DNA from 4 places in the Kluyvera fluvialis genome. Region 3 is predicted to be linked to each of the others. Evidence: predicted binding sites of a transcription regulator. Region 3 holds the regulator's gene; each other region holds the start of a gene.
The links. The regulator CRP, encoded in region 3, controls carbon source genes, mostly activating them, when cyclic AMP is high. The targets are predictions, from matches to a motif close to ATGTGANNNNNNTCACAT.
Positions count from the first base shown of each region.

Region 1: a site for CRP is predicted at 1,238-1,255, ahead of bhsA (multiple stress resistance protein BhsA). Genes of this name have one in related genera too.
Region 2: a site for CRP is predicted at 1,743-1,760, ahead of azuC (stress response protein AzuC). Genes of this name have one in related genera too.
Region 4: a site for CRP is predicted at 1,548-1,565, ahead of AC6I4B_RS15775 (PTS mannitol transporter subunit IICBA). Genes of this name have one in related genera too.

Region 1 is NZ_AP046142.1:2,366,230-2,369,360, reverse strand. Features, by position in the region: gene ldtC (L,D-transpeptidase LdtC) at 1-716, shown strand, start outside; gene bhsA (multiple stress resistance protein BhsA) at 909-1,166, opposite strand; gene AC6I4B_RS11270 (TetR/AcrR family transcriptional regulator) at 1,413-2,048, shown strand; gene AC6I4B_RS11265 (glycine zipper 2TM domain-containing protein) at 2,179-2,715, opposite strand; gene AC6I4B_RS11260 (NAD(P)/FAD-dependent oxidoreductase) at 2,886-3,131, opposite strand, start outside.
Region 2 is NZ_AP046142.1:2,002,255-2,005,385, reverse strand. Features, by position in the region: gene AC6I4B_RS09570 (methyl-accepting chemotaxis protein) at 1-1,104, shown strand, start outside; gene AC6I4B_RS09565 (DUF2766 family protein) at 1,243-1,494, opposite strand; gene azuC (stress response protein AzuC) at 1,575-1,664, opposite strand; gene AC6I4B_RS09555 (MFS transporter) at 1,860-3,131, shown strand, end outside.
Region 3 is NZ_AP046142.1:413,622-416,752, forward strand. Features, by position in the region: gene AC6I4B_RS01910 (YccS/YhfK family putative transporter) at 1-1,280, opposite strand, end outside; gene crp (cAMP-activated global transcriptional regulator CRP) at 1,329-1,961, opposite strand; gene AC6I4B_RS01920 (OsmC family protein) at 2,266-2,670, shown strand; gene AC6I4B_RS01925 (phosphoribulokinase) at 2,720-3,131, opposite strand, start outside.
Region 4 is NZ_AP046142.1:3,345,277-3,348,407, reverse strand. Features, by position in the region: gene AC6I4B_RS15775 (PTS mannitol transporter subunit IICBA) at 1-1,366, opposite strand, end outside; gene AC6I4B_RS15770 (kinase inhibitor) at 1,806-2,282, opposite strand; gene bioA (adenosylmethionine--8-amino-7-oxononanoate transaminase) at 2,353-3,131, opposite strand, start outside.

The DNA of each region.
Region 1 (3,131 bases), 2.0 Mb from region 3:
CGGGTAGCGTGCTCACCATTCCACTGCAAACCCTGCTCCCGGACGTCCCGCGAGAAGGTATCGTGTTGAATCTTGCGGAATTACGCCTTTATTACTACCCGCCGGGCAGCAATAAAGTCACCGTCTACCCTATCGGCATTGGTCAGCTGGGCGGCTCAACCGTTACGCCAACCATGGTGACAACGGTGTCTGATAAGCGCGCCAATCCGACCTGGACGCCGACCGCGAACATTCGTGCGCGTTATAAAGCACAAGGGATCGACCTGCCAGCAGTGATGCCAGCAGGGCCGGATAACCCGATGGGTCATCACGCGATTCGCCTGGCGGCATACGGCGGCGTCTATCTGCTACACGGCACTAACGCCGATTTTGGTATCGGAATGCGGGTAAGTTCCGGCTGCATTCGCCTGCGCGATGGTGATATTAAGGCGCTGTTCGATCAGGTAAAACCCGGCACGAAAGTCAGCATTATCAATACGCCTATCAAAGCATCGATTGAGCCGAATGGCGTGCACCTGGTAGAAGTTCATCAGCCGCTCTCCGAGAGCATTGATGATAATCCGCAGACCCTGCCGATCGTGCTCAATGCCAGCATGAAAGCCTTTAGCCAGAACCCAAAAACCGATGATACGGTGATGAATAAAGTGATGGATGTCCGTTCGGGGATGCCGGTTGACGTGACTCGTCACCAGGATATCGCTCAGCAGAATCTGTAAACGCGACAAAAGTAAAAGGCCCTGGGCGGGTTACGCTCAGGGCCTTTTTTATGGCAGTGACATAAGCATTTTGAGGGTTATCAACGCAAATTCATTCAGGCTGCGGCGCGAAGCGAACCCGACTCGCCAACCGGAGTCAGCGGCTCGGGTGAGGGAACGCAGAGGCCGTCTGAAAGAGGCTGCGTAAAATGCTTATTTATAAATTACCGCAGTGCCGTGCAGAGAGTTCGGGCCGCTCACGGAGGTGATACGGAACGATTTCGCACCCATTTCATCCGCTTTCTGCGCTAATTCTTGTTCCAGAGAAGCCAGGTTCGGGCCTGCGCTCGCCGCGATATTGCCGACTTTATGCTGGTCTGCTGGAGTGGATTGCACTTCAACAGCGGCAAAACTTGCAAATGACAGTGAACTAAGGACTGCTGCGATGGCCAGGGCTTGTACGTTTTTCATGATTATTACCTATGCAGATGAATTTTTGTAGGTCAGACGTTATTAACTTAACGATCGATAAATTAATAATAATGAGATCTGCGTCACACGTCAATGTCATTTTTATAACGATCGTTTGGTAAATAATAATTCATATATTTTTCATATGAATATGCTGAAAATTTTTTTAGTATCATAAGCGCTAGCCCCTGCTGGCAATTATTTTTATAATGAATGTTCACTAAACCGACTAAGGTAGGCGGCGCGATGACAACTGATACGCAAAGTTGCGCGAAAAAAGGCCGTGGGCGACCTAAAGTATTTGACCGGGAAGCAGCGCTGGATAAAGCCATGACGCTGTTCTGGCAGTATGGCTATGAAGCGACATCGCTTTCCGATCTCGTTGAAGCGACAGGTGCGAAAGCCCCGACGCTGTACGCGGAGTTTGTTAATAAAGAGGGGCTGTTCCGTGCCGTTCTTGACCGCTACATCACCCGCTTCGCATCGAAAAATGAGGCCTGCTTGTTCTGCGACGAGCAGCCGGTGGTTCAGGCGTTACGCAATTACTTCACTGCGGTTGCCACCTGTTTTACCAGCAAAGACACCCCTGCCGGGTGCTTTATGATAAACACCTCGTCGGCGCTGGCGGCATCGTCAAAAGAGATAGCCAAAACCATTAAGTCGCGCCATGCGGTACAAGAGCAGACGCTGAGCCAGTTTTTACAACTGCGTCAATCGCGCGGCGAAATTCCGGCGGATAAAAACATCGGCGAACTGGCGCTGTTTTTAAGCTGTGTTTTACAAGGGATGTCCATCAGCGCCCGCGAGGGTGCAAGCTTTGAAACGCTGATGCAGATTACTGAAACCACTCTCAAGCTGTGGCCGCATATGCTGAGCGAATAGACGAGTTTCAGGGTGTAAGGTAGTCGTGATTCGGCAAGCGCAGGCTTGCCGATTTTATTGGGCGACAGCAAGATAAAAAAACGCCCCGCAGCCTGAGTGATTGCGGGGCGAATAATAGGTTAGTGCTTTTTTAGGCTTTATTCAGAACCAACTGGCCGTTGTTATCCAGCGGAATCTGGCTGCCAGGGTCTTTGTCCATACGAATTTTGCCCTGCCGATCGCCGATTTTATACGTCACGTCGTAGCCGAGCATTTTCTCTGATTTGTCATATACCGTTTTGCAGCGCTGTTCGGTGGTGGTGTAGGTGTCGTTGTTTTGCATCGACCCCTGCACCTGGTTACCGGCATAGCCGCCACCCAGCGCGCCCACTACCGTCGCCACATCTTTACCACGACCACCGCCAAACTGATGGCCGATAACGCCGCCCGCAACGGCGCCAAGCACCGAGCCGGTAATACGGTTTTCATCCTGAACTGGGCGACGATGCGTTACCGTCACGTTGCGGCACTCTTTACGCGGGTTTTTAACCGTTTCCTTGATAGGCGTGGCAGAAATAACCTGTGCATACTGCGGGCCACGATCGAACACGTTCATGCTCGCGACTGCGGCAACCCCAAGTGCGGCGGCGACGCCAATACCTATACCCGCCAACATTGATTTATTCACGGGAGATCCTCCTTTGTTGCTATTACTAACAATTTTGCAACTGATTGTTAGCAGTGCCAATCAGACAGAGGATTAAAAACGGGGATTTATGAGGGAATACAGGTGTTTCGGAAGATTCTGAGGGGATTCCCGAAGGCGGCGTTAGCGCCGCCTTCGGGGGCAAGCGAGGATTAATGCAGTTTCAGACGTGGACGAATAACGCGGTTAATACTGCCCACCAGCATCATCAGACCCGTTTTGCAGTAACCGTGCAGCGCAATCTGGTGCATACGGTATAAAGAGATGTAGACCATGCGCGCAATGCGCCCTTCTATCATCATCGAACCGCGCATCAGGTTGCCCATCAGGCTACCGACCGTCGAATAGTTAGACAGCGAAACCAGCGAGCCGTGATCTTTATAGCTATAGGCTTTCAG
Region 2 (3,131 bases), 1.6 Mb from region 3:
GTGGAAGATAGTCATAAAAATGAGACACTAACCACATGGATAATCGTATTCCTCCTCATCACCCTTTGCATTATTATCGCCACCGTCTGGTTCAGCATTCGCAATGTCCTCATTTCACCATTAAACCGCATTGTTGAAAGTATTCAGCATATCGCCAAAGGCGATCTGGTCAGGCCCATTGATGCTGCGGGCAGTGAGGAAATCGAGACGCTGGCGGAGACATTACGTCATATGCAGCATGAACTTGCCAGAACCGTGGGAGATGTGCGTGACGGCGCGAATGTCATTTACAGCGGAGCAATTGAAATTTCTGCCGGTAATAACGATCTGTCTTCACGTACTGAGCAGCAGGCCGCCTCTCTGGAAGAAACGGCAGCCAGCATGGAGCAGCTGACGGCGACGGTGTATCAGAATGCTGAAAATGCCCGCCAGGTCAGTAATCTGGCACTGACGGCATCAGAAACCGCGCAGCGTGGCGGTAAGGTTGTCGATGATGTGGTTGATACCATGCGCGATATCAGCGGCAGCTCACAAAAAATCTCTGACATCATCAGAGTGATTGATAGCATTGCCTTCCAGACCAACATTCTGGCGCTTAACGCCGCAGTAGAAGCCGCGCGAGCTGGTGAGCAGGGACGCGGTTTTGCTGTTGTGGCAGGTGAAGTCCGTAACCTGGCGCAACGCAGCGCACAGGCCACTCGTGAAATTAAAGACCTGATTGAGGATTCTGTCAGCAAGGTGGGCGCAGGTTCGGCGCTGGTCGAGCGAGCAGGTGAAACGATGGGTGAAATCGTTAACGCAGTGACCAAAGTCACCGATATTATGGGCGAAATCGCATCGGCATCCGATGAGCAGAGCCGGGGTATCGATCAGGTCAGTCTGGCCGTGACTGAGATTGATAGGGTAACGCAGCAGAATGCGGCACTGGTTGAACAATCAGCGGCGGCGGCAGAATCACTCGAAGAGCAGGCAAGAAAACTGACCCAGTCTATGGCAGTATTCAATATTAAGTCTGAATCACATCGCATGGGCCATGGCGACTATAAAGCGACGCCTATGTCGGCGATACAAAATAACGACGAAGATAACTGGGAAACAACCTAACCCAAGCTAAGCCGCCCTGCCAGCGCAGGGCATCTACTTTCTATTCCCCAATTTCCCCTATAAACGCAACAAGGGCGGATAATCCGCCCTTGTTGGTTCAACGTTCAGGGCAACGCACACCCTACCCGTCATTAATTTTTAGTGCGTTGCATCCTGCGGCGTAAATTTCAGCTCAATCAGTGCAATCGCTTTCTGAATCGCCCGCTGTGTTACCGGGTCTGCCCCTGCCGGATGAGTAGTGAAATCAATAGATTTCAACTGGCTAGCCATTTTGTCACGAACTTCAACCGGGGCGATAACGTCAATAACGTCAAGGATCTGTTTGATAACGAGCTGGCAGGCAACCACATCGGAAACCAGTTCATCGTTAGGGGTAAGGTTTTGGGACATTTTTTGCTCCTTTTTTGCGGAGCGTAATAGTAACCTACTTTCGCAGAAGATAAAAAAACCTGCCGCAGCAGGTTTTTTTATCAGAACATAGCGCCTGGCGGTACGTCTTTAAAGGTCTTGCAGTAATTTTCAAACATGCTTTTGAGGATTTTACGCATACGTTGTTTCATGTTAATACCCATTATTGTTATGCAGATGTTATTGTCTTTAGGGGTATAATATGACCACCATCACAAAAATCAATCGATTTGCGATGTAAATCACACAGAGTTTATTAATTAAGTTAAATTTGTTATATAAAACCACAACTTACAATATCTACAAAATTTGTAAATTTTACGAATTATTTTGATAGGGTAAAAACAATGAGTGAGCCTCTACAGGCCCAGGTCAGCCGTGGGGTGTCCCCTGCGGCACTGCTGGTAGCCGGTGCATTCTTTATGGAGTTCCTTGATGGCACAGTGATTGCCACCGCATTACCTGACATGGCGAAAACCTTCGGCGTCGAAGCCGTGGACCTGAATATCGGCATTAGCGCCTACCTCATCACTCTCGCCGTATTGATTCCCGCCAGCGGTTGGATAGCCGATCGCTTCGGCGCACGCACCATTTTTAGCCTGGCGCTAGCCATCTTTACCGTCTCGTCCGTATTTTGCGGGCTAGCCACCAGCGCCGACAGCTTTGTGGCAATGCGTATTTTACAAGGTGTGGGCGGCGCGCTGATGGTCCCGGTGGGGCGTCTTGCCGTCCTGCGCACCACACCGAAACATCTGCTGATCACCGCCATTGCGACCCTGACCTGGCCGGCGCTAATCGCCCCTATTATTGGGCCGCCGCTGGGCGGGTTTATCGTAAGCGTCGCCGACTGGCGCTGGATTTTCTTTATTAACGTCCCGCTCGGTATAATCGCGATTCTTCTTTCGCTGCGCATTATTCCGAACATTCGCGATGATGAGCGCCGCCCGTTTGATTTACCCGGTTTCCTTGCAACGTCCGTATCGATGGTCAGCCTGGTTTATGCGATGGAACTGCTGGGAGCAGAGAAAATGCAGGCCGGATTAGTGGTGGCGCTACTGATTCTTGGTGCGGCGACGTTCTATTTTTCGCTGTACCACTTCCGCCGCAGTCGGTGGCCCATGATCCGCCTGGACGCCCTTAAGGTTGCGACTTTCCGGGTCACGATGTACGGTGGCTCGCTGTTTCGAGCCTCGATTAGCGCGGTTCCGTTTTTACTGCCGCTGCTGTTCCAGGTGGGTTTTGGCATGGATCCGTTCCATTCTGGGCTGCTGGTGCTGGCGGTGTTTGTCGGCAACCTGACGATAAAACCCGCCACCACGCCACTTATTCGCTGGCTGGGTTTCCGCCGTTTGCTGCTGATCAACGGTGCGCTCAACGTTTTGGCGCTCGCAGCCTGCGCGCTTTTAACCCCACAAACGCCGGTTTGGGTCATTATGCTGGTGCTCTATTTGGGCGGCGTGTTCCGTTCAATCCAGTTTACCGGCGTCAGCACACTGGCGTTCGCTGACGTTCCCTCACCGCAAATGAGTTATGCCAATACGCTGTTCAGCACCGCCAGCCAACTGGCTATCGGTCTGGGCATTACGCTGGGCGCGATTGGCATCCGCATTGGCGAAAAA
Region 3 (3,131 bases):
ACGGCGGCGATAACCAGACCCGCCAGCGTGCCCGCCGCACGGTGGAAAATGCGCACACGGGTCGCACCGTAACCGTTTTGCGTGACCAATAATATCGTCATTAAAATCCAGTACGGTTTAGGCAAATGCAGCGCCGCGCCCATCAGGCTGGCGATGCTCAGCATCACGCTTAACCGGGCGGCATTGCGCAGTGCGGGGGACTTCAGCGACAGATAGCTTTTTAACGCCTGCAACAGCGGCAGGCGGCGCTCTTTATCCGCCATCAGATTGCGCGGATACAGCGGCCTTTGGAAGCGCAGTACGCGAGCAATGCGGCTGAAATGCCAGGCACAGAACTGCCCAACCGGGTTATCCGGGTGCTGTTCGGTGATTTTCTCCAGCGCGCCAATCTGTTTTTTCATACTGAAACGGCTGGGATAGCGGTGATAGAGAATGTCATCCGCGAGCACCCGCAGGCGCGCGGCGACGGTCTGGGCATTCCAGCGGATCACCGCCTCAGCGTGGCTACGTTCGACCAGTTTTTGCACCTCCTCTGGCTGATGCAGACTCACCGAAATGTGCTCCTGTAGATCAAGGCCAATCTGGAAGGCGCGCAGCAGGCGTTTGTAATCGTTATTCTGGTTTGCCGCCAGCATGTGTAGCTGCTGATAACACTGAGAAATAAGGTCAACCACCTTTTGCTGGCGGCTTAAAAGCGGCGGCAGCGCGGTGTTGGGGTCGGTGTGCTGCGTCAGGAGGCTATATTTTGCTTCGCAATAGTCGGCGAGCTGGCGGTAGAGCAGGCTTAGTGACTCGCGCAGCGGCTGCTCGCGCCAAATCCAAAACCACCACCAGTTGAATAATCCATACCACAGCGTGCCGAGTGCGTAGATAAGCAGCGGCTGCCAAATGGGCATATTACCAGCCAGGCTGAGGGTAAAAATAGCGGCAATCAGCGAAGCCGGCAGCAGCCGCCCGTGCAGGGAGCTTATCTCCGCCGTTACGCCCAAAATCAGCGCCAGCCCGCTGAGAATCAACGGTAGCGGAACCTCGCGCGCCAGCAACAACTGAACGGCAAGACTGCATCCGGCGAACAGACAGCCGCCAATAATCAGGCGTTTGAAAAAACGTTTATGCGGGGTATCAAGACCGGCAATATTGCAGCAGGCGGGAACCAGCGAAAACAGCAGACCTTGTTGAAGATGGCCGAAGATAAGGCCAATGGCGACCGGCAAACATAACACCAGCGTTTGCCGCAGTGCATAGTTGACTTCCGGGTGGTAAATCAGCCTGCGCCACATAAGAGACAAAAACGGCGTACCGTTGGAACAATACGCCGTTTTAAAGGATTAGCGAGTACCGTAAACGACAATCGTTTTGCCGTGTGCGGAGATCAGGTTTTGATCTTCCAGCATTTTCAGAATACGGCCCACTGTTTCACGGGAGCAGCCCACGATCTGACCAATTTCCTGACGGGTGATTTTGATCTGCATACCGTCCGGGTGAGTCATGGCGTCCGGCTGTTTTGCCAGGTTCAGCAGCGTCTGTGCGATACGACCTGTCACGTCCAGGAATGCCAGGTTGCCGACTTTTTCAGACGTGACTTGCAGACGACGTGCCATTTGCGAAGAGAGACGCATCAGGATGTCTGGGTTAACCTGAATCAGCTGACGGAATTTTTTATAAGAGATTTCAGCAACTTCACAAGCGGTTTTTGCCCGTACCCACGCGCTGCGTTCCTGGCCTTCTTCAAACAGGCCTAACTCGCCGATAAAATCGCCCTGGTTAAGGTAAGAGAGGATCATCTCTTTCCCTTCTTCGTCCTTGATGAGTACAGCCACTGAGCCTTTGACGATGTAATACAGCGTTTCTGCTTTTTCACCCTGGTGAATCAGCGTGCTCTTCGAGGGGTACTTATGAATATGGCAATGAGACAAGAACCATTCGAGAGTCGGGTCTGTTTGCGGTTTGCCAAGCACCATGCGCGGTTATCCTCTGTTATAAGCTCTTTCCGGCGGCAAAAACATTGCAGCCACCGGTTGCAATAGTATCCTTCCCGTTACCTGGGAAGTCGGCTGTCGAATATTGCCGCAGCCTGTAATGTGATGTCCTCTGCATACATGCAGTACGTTTATGTATTACCGTAGCATCCTGACTGTTTTAGCATAGCTTGAGCCGTGTGTCTCCTGGTGTCTCGCTTCAGCATGACGGCGATCGCCTTCCGTTGCGAGATTTGTTATGTGCGCGTAATCTGGGAAGAAAATTGCAACCTGGGAGTTAAATATTATGCAAGCGCGTGTGAAATGGGTTGAGGGGATGACCTTCCTCGGTGAGTCGGCTTCTGGCCACCAAATTTTGATGGACGGCAACTCTGGCGATAAAGCGCCAAGCCCGATGGAAATCGTGCTAATGGCGGCCGGTGGTTGTAGCGCAATTGACGTGGTGTCTATTCTGCAAAAAGGCCGCTATGACGTTTCTGACTGCGAAGTAAAGCTCACTTCCGTACGCCGCGAAGAAGCACCGCGCCTGTTCACGCACATCAACCTGCACTTCATTGTGAGCGGTAAAGAGTTGAAAGATGCGGCTGTTGCACGCGCGGTTGACCTGTCGGCGGAGAAATACTGCTCAGTGGCGTTGATGCTGGGTAAAGCTGTCAACATCACGCACTCATACGAAGTGATTGAAGGCTGATATCCGTGATTGCCCGGCGGCGTCCTGCCTATCGGGCAATCGTGATGATTCAGGCGTTGTTCTTCTCTTCCACTAACCGCTGTACCAGCGGCATCATAATCAACTCCATCGCCAGCCCCATCTTGCCGCCGGGAACGACCAGCGTATTCATATGCGAGATAAACGAGCCTTGCAGCATCGCCAGCAGCCACGGGTAGTCAATCCCTTCCAGGTTGCGGAAGTGAATGACCACAAAACTCTCATCCAGTGATGGAATGCTTTTCGCAGCAAACGGGTTAGAGGTATCGACCGTTGGCACTCGCTGGAAGTTGATATGGGTGCGCGAGAACTGCGGAGTAATGTAGTTGATGTAGTCTTCCATTGAGCGCACTACGGAGTCCATCACCGCCTCACGCGAATGCCCACGCTCGCTGGTGTCGCGAATCATCTTCTGAATCCACTCCAGGTTGACGATAGGCACT
Region 4 (3,131 bases), 2.0 Mb from region 3:
GCGGAGCAAAACGCATGGCCCGCTCGGTTAAATCCTGATGGGTGATGACTAAATCAACGTCTTCCGGCAGGCTGTTAATGGCGCAGTTGGTGACAGAAATATGCGTCAGATTGGCATCTTTCACTTTCTTGCGCAGCACGCCAGCCCCCAAAGCGCTGGAACCCATACCGGCATCGCAGGCGACGATAATTTTGCGAACATGATGCAGATCTTTCGCTAAATCGAGCGTGGCAGACGCCGCAGGCTGTGGCTGTGTGCCAGAAACGCTGCCGCCGGATTTAGATTGCTGTTTCAGGCTCTGCATCCGGCGGGTGGCTTCGGCCAGACCATTGCTCTCTTCATCGCCGACGCGAACGCGCTTCAGCAACATGGCGGAGGTGAGGAACGACACCAGCGTCGAGGCCAGAATAGACAGCACGACGCCAATCAGCGACGCTTTCGGCGTCATTAGCAGTACGGCAAAAATAGACCCAGGAGACGCCGGGGAGACCAGGCCTGCGTTGAACAGCGTCAGCGTAAATACGCCGGTCATACCGCCCAGAATCACCGCCAGAATTAAGCGCGGGTTCATCAACACGTACGGGAAATAGATTTCGTGAATACCGCCAAAGAAGTGAATAATCGCCGCTCCGCTGGCAGACTGCTTCGCGCTGCCTTTGCCAAAGGTCATATACGCTAACAGCACGCCCAAACCTGGCCCTGGATTCGCTTCAATCAGGAAGAAAATAGATTTGCCCGTTTCTGTTGCCTGCTGAATACCCAGCGGGGAGAAAATACCGTGGTTAATGGCGTTATTCAGGAACAGGATTTTGGCCGGTTCGACAAAAATAGAGGTCAACGGCAGCAGGTTATTTTGCACCATAATGTTGACGCCCGAGGCCAGCGCTTTCGACAGCAATTCAACCAACGGCCCGATAGCCATGAAGGCCAATATCGCCAGCAGCATCCCGATAATCCCGGCGGAGAAGTTATTTACTAACATCTCAAAACCGCTTTTGATTTTGCCATCGACCCAGCGGTCGAACCGCTTAATGGCCCAGCCGCCCAGCGGGCCTGCAATCATTGAACCCATAAACATCGGCATATCCGCGCCGACGATAACGCCCATGGTAGTGATAGCGCCCACAACACCGCCGCGCTCGCCGCCAATAAGACGGCCACCGGTATAACCGATTAGCAGCGGCAACAGGTAAGTGATCATCGGGCCAACAAGTTTGGCTAACGTTTCATTAGGCAGCCAACCGGTGGGAATAAATAACGCGGTAATTAAGCCCCAGGCGATGAATGCGCCAATATTGGGCATCACCATATTGCTGAGGAAACGGCCAAAATTCTGTATCTTGACCTTGATATCTGGTGATAACATAAAAGACCCCTCGTGGTGCGCGGTAAAGATGCTGCGCGTCGTAATAGTTGCGGTGGTTTCGCCAAAAACCATCCAGTCGTTCTGTATGCAAAATCGACTCTATCACGCCGTTTTCATCTCGCGTACTCGAGGGCTCTTTGTGATTAATGTCACCATACAACTCCCACTCAAAGGCTGTTTTTAGTGATGCTTGTCACATAAATGCACTGAAAGTCGGCTACAAAGTTAAAATACCGCCGTTATTCACGACTTTTTTGTGATTTAAATCACCTTTGTCGTTGGCGTGTTTGTTTTTAAACTGTGACTATCTTCACAAGATAAATTTCCCTTCGCCGTAGCTCGTCTTGTTTGCCTTCCTGTCTGTTGGTTTTTCGTCAGAAAATTACATAAAAAAGCCCTGCGAGGTTTCCCCGGCAGGGCAGATACTGCGTGTGGCGAATTAGCTAAACAGCGCTGTGATTGACGCGCTGCCGAGGCTGTGGAAATGGACGTTAAAACCGACCATCGCCCCGCTAGCACCTTCATCAACGTCGATTTTGTCCACGTCGAGCGCATGTACGGTGAAGATATAACGGTGAGTCTCGCCTTTCGGCGGCGCTGCGCCACCGTAGCCCGCTTTACCAAAGTCGGTGCGGGTTTGAAGCGCGCTGGCCGGTAAACCTACCAGCCCAGAACCTGCGCCAGTGGGCAGTTCTCGAATATCTGCCGGGATATTAGCGACAATCCAGTGCCACCAGCCGGAACCGGTTGGCGCGTCGGGATCGTAACAGGTCACCACAAAACTTTTTGTGCCTGCGGGGACGTCATCCCACGCCAGATGGGGAGAAAGATTTCCGCCGTCATAGCCCATGCCATTAAAAACCTGGCTGTGGGGGAGTTTTTCGCCATCACGCAGATCGTGGCTGACTAATTTCATCGACTGCCTCCTTTGTTAATCGACTGATTAACAAAGGAGTGTAGCGGCTAGCGAACGAAATTTCTGCGCTTTAATCGATAAAAAATGTTTCTTGTTCAACCGCCAGACAGACCGATCGGGTCAGGCGTGTCAACTGCTCCGGGGCGATGAGATAAGGGGGCATCAGGTAAATCAGGCGGCCAAAAGGACGGATCCAGACGCCTTGCTCGACGAAGAAACGCTGCAAGCGCGCCATATTGACCGGATAGCGCGTTTCTACCACGCCAATTGCCCCCAGCACGCGCACATCGGCAACCCACGGTGAATCACTGGCAGGGGCCAGTTCACGCTTCAACTGACGCTCAATAGCGGCAACCTGCGTTTGCCACTCGCCGCTCTCCAGTATGGCAAGGCTTTCCGTGGCGACCGCGCAGGCCAGCGGGTTAGCCATAAATGTCGGCCCGTGCATAAAGCAGCCCGCCTCGCCATTGCTGATGGTTTGTGCAACCTGACGAGTGGTGATGGTGGCGGATAACGTCATCGTACCGCCGGTCAACGCTTTGCCGAGGCACAGAATATCGGCGCTGATCCCCGCGTGTTCACAGGCGAACAGCTTGCCGGTACGGCCAAATCCGGTGGCTATCTCATCGGCAATCAGCAATATGCCTTCGCGGTCACACATTTTACGAATACGTTTGAGCCACTCAGGGTGATACATCCGCATTCCCCCCGCTCCCTGCACGATAGGCTCGATAATCACCGCTGCAATTTCATGACGATGCGCCGCCATCAGGCGTGCAAATGACACCATATCGTATTCGTCCCACTCACCGTCAAAACGGCTGTGTGGTGCAGGAGCGAACAGGTTTT